4 regions of the Staphylococcus sp. acrmy genome follow, and region 2 is predicted to be linked to each of the others. Evidence: predicted binding sites of a transcription regulator. Region 2 holds the regulator's gene; each other region holds the start of a gene.
What was found. The regulator Rex, encoded in region 2, represses fermentation and respiration genes when NADH is low (regulators of the CRP and FNR family bind a similar motif). The targets are predictions, from matches to a motif close to TTGTGAAATATTTCACAA.

Region 1: FH144_RS05220 (nitrate/nitrite transporter) is a predicted target of Rex. The motif match lies at 1,159-1,176, and genes of this name have one in related genera.
Region 3: arcA (arginine deiminase) is a predicted target of Rex. The motif match lies at 1,328-1,345, and genes of this name have one in related genera.
Region 4: nirB (nitrite reductase large subunit NirB) is a predicted target of Rex. The motif match lies at 1,210-1,227, and genes of this name have one in related genera.

Annotation. Positions count from the first base shown of each region.
Region 1 covers NZ_JALCVE010000004.1:49,007-51,222, forward strand. Annotated here, with positions in the region: gene nreB (nitrate respiration regulation sensor histidine kinase NreB) at 1-348, shown strand, start outside; gene nreC (nitrate respiration regulation response regulator NreC) at 368-1,021, shown strand; gene FH144_RS05220 (nitrate/nitrite transporter) at 1,280-2,216, shown strand, end outside.
Region 2 covers NZ_JALCVE010000008.1:88,047-90,262, forward strand. Annotated here, with positions in the region: gene FH144_RS09335 (YeeE/YedE family protein) at 1-683, opposite strand, end outside; gene FH144_RS09340 (redox-sensing transcriptional repressor Rex) at 930-1,568, opposite strand; gene FH144_RS09345 (ABC-F family ATP-binding cassette domain-containing protein) at 1,807-2,216, shown strand, end outside.
Region 3 covers NZ_JALCVE010000001.1:176,064-178,279, forward strand. Annotated here, with positions in the region: gene arcA (arginine deiminase) at 34-1,269, opposite strand; gene FH144_RS00860 (arginine repressor) at 1,630-2,091, opposite strand.
Region 4 covers NZ_JALCVE010000004.1:36,149-38,364, forward strand. Annotated here, with positions in the region: gene FH144_RS05160 (formate/nitrite transporter family protein) at 1-123, shown strand, start outside; gene FH144_RS05165 (sirohydrochlorin chelatase) at 265-978, shown strand; gene nirB (nitrite reductase large subunit NirB) at 1,348-2,216, shown strand, end outside.

The DNA of each region.
Region 1 (2,216 bases), on a different contig from region 2:
TTTGAAGAGAATTATGGACTAGAAGTTATCTATAATTCCAATATTAATAATGCACGTTATGATAGTGAAATTGAAACAGTCGTTTATCGAATTGTTCAAGAAGCAGTATTTAATGCATTGAAATATGCAGGCGTCAGTGAAGTAGATGTTTCAATTCAACAGACTGACGGAACTTTAATGGCTGAAATTATTGATAGAGGAGTAGGGTTTGATCCTAATTCAACCCCACAAGGCACGGGGTTAGGATTATATGGCATGAACGAAAGGGCTGAACTGGTTAAGGGAACGGTAAATATAGAGACTCATATGGGTAAAGGCACGATTATTACCTTAGAAATACCACTTTAGGCATGTTAGGGGAATTAAATTGAAAATTGTAATCGCAGACGACCATGCAGTAGTGAGAACAGGCTTCTCAATGATCTTAAATTTTCAAGAAGACATGGAAGTCGTCGCAACTGCAGCAGACGGTGTAGAAGCCTATCAAAAAGTAATGGAATACAAGCCAGACGTATTAATTATGGATTTAAGTATGCCACCTGGTGAATCAGGATTAATTGCTACTAGTAAAATTTCTGAAAGTTTTCCAGAAACTAAAATTTTAATCTTAACAATGTATGACGATGAAGAGTATCTATTCCATGTTTTAAGAAATGGTGCTAAAGGTTATATCTTAAAAAATTCTCCAGATGAACAATTAGTTCTAGCAGTACGAACTGTATTCAAAGGTGAAACATACGTAGATATGAAACTTACTACATCGCTAGTAAATGAGTTTGTTAACCATTCTAATGTAGACGAAAAAGCTACTAACGATCCATTTAAGATACTTTCAAAAAGAGAACTAGAAATTTTACCTTTAATTGCTAAAGGATATGGTAATAAAGAAATCGCTGAAAAGTTATTTGTTTCAGTTAAAACTGTTGAAGCACATAAAACACATATCATGACTAAATTAGATTTGAAATCTAAACCAGAATTGGTAGAATACACACTTAAGAAAAAACTATTAGATTTTTAGTAATAGTTACTCATTAAAGCTAAATGTATATAGGTATAAACCAGGGTCTATAGTGACACTCTGGTTTATTTTTATGTTGTCTTATAAAGGTGATACAAAATTAGGGGGATTACTGTTAATTATGAGGGAATATCCTTATGTTCATTTTTTCACAAATTAATTAAAATTTATATGTAATCAGCAATCTAAATAAATTAAACCTTGACCTCTTTTAAATATAAAGACTGCTGATAAAGAAAAAATGATGAAGGTGAGAAAATGAATAAAACTAAGGGTGGATTTCAATTAACACTTCAAACGCTAAGCCTTGTCGTTGGATTTATGGCATGGAGTATTATTTCTCCATTAATGCCGTACATATCACAAGATATTGATATTTCACCAGGACAACTATCTATTATTTTAGCAATTCCAGTAATTTTAGGCTCTATTCTTCGTGTGCCATTTGGTTATTTAACCAATATCATTGGAGCGAAGTGGGTATTTTTCTGTAGTTTTATAGTATTATTATTCCCAATATTCTTTTTAGGACAAGCTCAAACGCCTGGCATGTTAATGCTATCAGGATTCTTTTTAGGTGTAGGTGGAGCCATCTTTTCAGTGGGCGTAACCTCAATTCCTAAATATTTTTCAAAAGATAAAGTAGGGCTTGCGAATGGTATTTATGGCATGGGTAATATTGGTACAGCTGTATCTTCATTCTTAGCACCTCCTATAGCAGGGATTATAGGATGGCAAACAACAGTGAGAAGTTATTTAATTATAATCGCTATTTTTGCGGTATTGATGTTCTTACTTGGAGATAACAATGAAACTAAAGTGAAAGTTCCTTTAATGTCTCAAATTAAAAAATTATCTTCTAATTATAAAGTTTACTATTTAAGTTTATGGTACTTTATTACATTTGGCTCATTTGTAGCGTTTGGCTTATTTTTACCTAATTACTTAGTTAATAATTTCGGTATTGATAAAGTGGACGCTGGTATAAGATCAGGTGTATTTATTGCCTTAGCAACGTTCCTAAGACCAATTGGTGGTATTTTAGGTGATAAGTTTAATGCAGTAAAAGTTTTAATGATTGATTTTGTTGTAATGATTATCGGTGCCGTCATACTTGGCATCTCTAGTCATATTGCGTTATTTACTATTGGTTGTTTAACTATCAGTATATGTGCTGGAATTGGAAATGGCTTAG
Region 2 (2,216 bases):
ATACCTAGACCGCCTTCACGACCTGTTGAATAGCTCATCGGCCAAGCGATTAATGCAATGATTCCCACTGCAATACCAGCTAAAAATGGATGATATCGCTTTTCAAACAAATAGTGTCTTATGCCAGTATATTTCTGTTTAAGTTTAGACACAGCTACTTTTGGTTTAGGTTTGCGCAATGTACGCACAACTAATGTAATTGTAATAATTAATAAAACTAAGACTAAAATCCACGCTGGAATACCAGTCGTTTGTGACATACTTGCATTAACATTTGTCGGTGTATTGACCTTTTCCATTAAAGGAAGTAAAATACCCGTCTTCGTAACTGCAGCGGATAAAGCATATAAAATTAAGGCTACCCAGCTACCAATAAGGCCTTCGCCAGCTCGGTACCAAGTTCCTGTTGCACATCCTCCAGCTAAAACAATACCGATACCAAAAATAAATGAACCGATAATTGTCCCGATTACTGGAAATGTTTCATGAGCTATTGTTATGACTCCGAAACTCGTTAAAGCTAATAAGCCGATACTTTGAACGGTAATGGCTACTAATAAAGCATAAAACATTTTATTATTCTTTTGCACATACATATCTCTAAAGCCACCTGTTAAGCAAAAACGTGTACGTTGCATAACAAAGCCTAGTAGTATTCCTACGATAAGACCGCTAATAATCATCCATGTCAAAAGCAATTCATCCTTTCCCGATTAATTTACTAAGATATTATAATAGAAAGTTACACTTTTGGCAATACAAGACGGTTATTTACATTAGTGAACATCATTTATTGGTTTGCAAGATCACAAATTATTAATGTCTTAGTCTTTTATTTTTATAAAATTATAGTTAGACATAAATAAAGCTCTTTAATCTATGGATGCGATTAAAGAGCCTTACTTATTTCTCTGTCATTTTTGTCGTATTTAATTTGAATAATTTTTCATAAAGAATAGTAGTGATTGAAGTTCAATACCTAAATCTATATGATGAACTTGTACGCTACTTGGCGTTTCAACTCTAGCTGGTGTAAAATTTAAGATACCTTTCACATTTGCTTCTACTAAGTTATCAACTACTTGTTGAGCTACATTTTCAGGAGTAGTGAGGATAACCACACTAATTCCTTTCGATTCGAGAACTTCTTTTAAATTATCCATATCGTGAATCGTTACATCGCCTATTTGAGTTCCAATGATGTTTGAATCAATGTCAAAGGCTTCAGTAATTGTCATTTCATCGTGTATAGAAAAGTTATACGTTAGAAGTGCACGTCCTAAGTTACCAACACCTACGATGCCAATGTAAATATTATCACTGTCACTAAGTTCTGATTTGAAGAATTCTAGTAAGCTATCAATATTATAGCCATAACCTTTTTTACCTAATTCTCCAAAATAAGAAAAGTCTCTTCTAATAGTGGCCGACTCTATATTGAGTGCTTCGCTAATCGTTTTAGAGTTCACTCGATCAATTCCTTTAGACTTCAAAGTATTAACGAATCTATAATATAACGGTAGTCGTTTCAAGGTTGCACGAGGAATCTTAGCATGATTTTGAGCCATTTTTTGTGTCCCCCTTTTGTTTGAATTTTTAATCTATGTATCCAAACTAATTAGAGTGCAATTAGTCATTACTGTGAAATCTATATTATGCCCTATAATGAATACTGGAATATTATACCTTAACACTTTTTAAAAATAAATATCTTAGTTTCATGAAAATATGTTATACGGTAAAATATAGAGTAATATACAACGGAAAATTTAAAATAAAATAATAAATATAGAAAGGTGAAACTTAATGATACTCTTGCAATTAAACGATATTTCGAAGTCGTTCGACGGTGAAGATATATTCACACGTGTTAATTTCGAAGTTAAGACCGGAGAACGAATTGGCGTCGTTGGTCGAAATGGTGCCGGCAAGTCTACATTAATGAAAATTATTGCAGGTGTTGAAGATTACGATAGTGGCCATATTTCTAAAATTAAAAATCTTAGTATCGGCTATTTAACTCAACAAATGACTTTAAATTCATCAGCTTCAGTTTTTGAAGAAATGTCGAAGCCATTTGAACATATTAAAAAGATGGAAGCTTTAATTAAAGAAGAAACGGATTGGTTAGCAATACATGCTAACGACTATGAAACCACTGAATATCAGCAACACATGGAGCGTTATGAATCTTTATCTAATCAATTTGAACAATT
Region 3 (2,216 bases), on a different contig from region 2:
ACCTTTTCAAACTAGTCCTAAATTATCTAAATACTAAATGTCTTCTCTGAATAGTGGTTGGCTCATACATCTTGGGCCCCCACGTCCACGAACAAGCTCACTACCTGTAATTTCAATAACTTTAATACCTTTATCACGTAGTAATTGGTTAGATACGTAGTTACGGTCGTAAGTCACAACAACTCCTGGGCGAATACATAATGTATTTGAACCGTCATTCCATTGTTCACGTGCACCGTCGATAACATCGCCGTTACCAGTTGGGATAAAGTCGATTTTATCTACGCCTAATACTTCCGCAAGTGTTTCACGTAATTTACTTGAATGTGTGATTTTAATATCATCTTTCGCTTCATCGTACTCGATTGTGAAGATGTTCATGTTATTTTCTTCTTTAAAGATCACTGAGTGTACAGTGAATTTGTCGTAATCAATCATTGTAAATACGGTATCTAGATGCATAAATGTACGACTATTTGGAATTTCAATCGCCACTACTCTTTTGAATGTTGTTGTTTCATCATTGAAAATGTTACGAGCTAAACGTTCGATAGCTTGTGCTGATGTACGTTCAGAAATACCAATTGCTAACGTTTCTTTAGAAAGTACTAATTCGTCTCCACCTTCAATGTTGAAGCTTGAATCGCGGTCTAACCACACAGGCACATCGGCATCTTTGAAGCGAGGATGATGTTTTAAGATGTATGTGATAAATAGAGATTCTCTACGACGTGCTCTCCAATACATACGGTTAATTGTCATGCCTCTACCGACAGATGCTTGTGGGTCACGTGTGAAGTAAAGGTTAGGCATTGGGTCTAAATAGAATGGATAGCGATCATTCATATATTCAACTAAGTGTGTAGTTTCTAATTTAATTTCTTCTTTACGTACACCAGCCATCACTTTATCGATAAGTTCTTGATCTGATAAGTTTGAGAAGAATTTTTTGATTTCTTCTTCATGACCTAGCACTGTTTTTTTGGATTCTGCAAGAATATCATCGATAAATTGTTCACGTACTGCTTTGTCAGCAATAGCTTCTGCAGCAAGCTTTTCAAGATATACAACTTCAACACCTTCATCTTGAAGCGCTTGTGCGAATTTATCGTGTTCTTCTTGTGCTACTTTTAAATAAGGAATATCGTCAAATAATAACCCGCTTAAGTGATCTGGTACTAAGTTCTCTAATTCTTTACCAGGTCGTTTAAGTAATACTGTTTTGAGTTTACCGATTTCACTGTTTACTTGGATTGGTCCTTGAGTCATATTCATTTCCTCCTTTATTTCTTTACAACTAGAGTATAAAACGCTTTCAATTTTAAGTGTGCGATTAATTTCACATTATAAATGTGTGCTTCTTCATACTATTTGGTTATTCAATGCATTATTCTGAGTGAATATACGTTTTTATTAGTTATTCTTAAGTTATTATGTATATTTCATACATTATGATGTCGTCTTTTAACTAATAAAGTTCTTTTATACATCATTCTGCATTTATAATCATTCTCAATTTTTCTTTTTTATTTTGAAAATGATATTACTAGAGATACCCTATTGTGCGTATTTTATACATCTTACTAATTATGGCTACGTCACCATAACAATCAATCTAAATATACAATTTTACGTATATTTATAACCAAACAATTTATAATGTACATACTTCGCCATCTCTTCAGAGGAAGTGAGGACCAATAATGTATCATTACCTCCCACTGTTCCAAGGACTTCGTCTATATCCATTTGATCGATAAAGAAATTAATACATTGAGCAAATCCAGGAGAGGTTTTAATAATTAAATAGCTATTTTTTATCACAATATCTTGAATTTCTTCTTGATAATAATGTTCTAATTTAGTTTTGGCATCCATTTGATGTGTATTATCTAACTTTTTATAATATGCTTGATGGCCTGCTACGGGCATTTTAAATATTCTTAATTCCTTTAGATCTCGCCCAATCGTCGTGACACTATAGCGGATTCCAAAATGCATATCAATATAATCTGCGATATCTTCTTTTTTGTAAAAACGGTTTTGTTTTACAAGCATTGAGATAAGATCTAAACGTTTACTTTTCTTCATACTCTTAACTCCTCTACTCTATATATCTCTCTGAGGCTATGAATTGTTTATACTATATCTCTAACCTATCATTTTTCATAGTGAGTTGTATTGCGATTTCATGAATTCTACATATTCAACTTTGT
Region 4 (2,216 bases), on a different contig from region 2:
TGGTTAGGTGTTGCGAAAAACATCATCTTCGCTTTAATAGGTAACTATATTGGTGGAGGTATCTTTGTAGGTCTTGTCTACGCTTATCTTAATGGCCAACGCGATAGTTTAAGCATTAAATAATTGTAAATTAAATTTGAAAAATAAGGCAGTCTATCACATCAAGGTTGACTTACTACGCATTAAAACATATCATTTTAATCAACATTAAGATTTAGCCAGATACAAAGCGTTTATTTTCCAAAAATGAAAGGGATGAGAGATATGGTAGCTAATATTCTAGTCGCTCACGGCATGAGAAAAGGCGAACAAAATAAAGCACTTGGAGAATTTCTAGAGCATCTTTTAAGTGATGAAACATATGACTATGAATTAGCATTTATTGAAAGTGAAGAAAAAAGTATCGAGAAGACAGTAGAGCGTCTTATTAAACAAGGTGAAACACGTTTCAAAGTCGTACCGTTGTTTATTTTTTCAGCCATGCATTACATTGTCGACGTCCCAGAAATTTTAGAAAATATCAAACATGCTTACCCAGAAATAAGTTATGAAATCAGTGATCCACTAGGTACACACGACTATATGGTAGATTTAGTTGAAAAACGTATTAACGACGTACACATCGATAAGACTAAAAATTATGCGATTGTATTAATTGCACATGGTAGCTTTTCCTATACGCAAGCACATGAAGAGTTAAAGGAATTTAGTGGAAAATTAACTCAAGACGCACCCATTTATAGTCGTACACTCTATGGAGATATCACATTTAGAAATGACTTAGATCAGCTATCACGTCAATATGAGGACCTTATCATCGTCCCGATGTTTCTATACGATGGGCGTCTAGTTAATAAAGTTAAACGTCTTATTTCAGAAATGGAGATAGAGAATACCTTACATATCACACCGTCCATTAATTTTGATAATATTCTTAAACTCATTATTAGCGAATGGTTAGCACAGTTAACAGTATAAAATAGGGAAAAGCTAAATGTTTATTTAGTCCCTTTAAGCGTGACGATGAATATTGAGCTTGTTAAAATATAGATTTCAAATATGAACAATCCGAAGCATGAACTACGTGCCTTGGATTGTTTTTTTATTCGTAGTTATTCAGCCAGTTTTCATTTTGAAAATAGATGAACCAAAATAATTAACTAAAACCTCTAAGTTACGTATTAGGGAAATCCCTGATTTTATATTTTTATGTGAATAAATTCACAAAAATAAGTAAAACTGTTATAGAATGGCAGTAACGACAAAGAAAACTTAAAAAGTCTAATAATTAATAATTTTGCATATAGAGGAATATTAAAATCTCAAGTAATAAAAGGGAAATATTTTATGGCTAAACAGAAACTAGTAATGATAGGAAATGGTATGGCTGGTATTAGAACAATTGAAGAAATATTAGAACGTTCTGACAACCAATTTGATATTACGGTCATTGGTAAAGAACCTTATCCTAACTATAACAGAATCATGCTATCTAATATTTTACAAAAGAAAATGACTGTCGAAGATACAATCATGAATCCATATGATTGGTATGAAGACAATAACATTCAATTGATAGTTAATGATCCTGTTGAATCAGTAGATAGAGCAAATAAAATTGTTACTACATCAAACGGCATCGATGTAGACTACGATATTTGTATTTTTGCGACAGGGTCTAGTGCATTTGTCTTACCAATCCCAGGCTCTGATTTACCGAGTGTTATCGGTTGGCGAACAATTGAAGACACAGAACGTATGATTGAAATTGCTAAAACTAAAAAACGTGCAGTAGTTATCGGCGGGGGGCTACTTGGACTTGAATGTGCACGTGGTTTAATGGATCAAGGCATGGACGTGACAGTATTACATTTAGCGGAATGGTTAATGGAAATGCAACTTGATCGTAAAGCAGGCGGCATGCTTAAAGCAGATTTAGAACGTCAAGGTATGCACATTGAACTTCAAGCCAATTCTAAAGAAATTATCGGTAATGACGATGTGGAAGCAATTAAATTATCAGATGGGCGTGTTATTGAAACAGACTTGGTAGTAATGGCAGTTGGTATTCGTCCATTTGTAAATGTAGCAAAAGATGCAGGTTTAGAAGTAAATAGAGGTATTGTAGTCAATGATTATCTTCAAACTTCTGATTCTAGTATCTACGCTGTAGGCGAATGTTCAGAACATAACGGTAAAGTATATGGGCTAGTAGC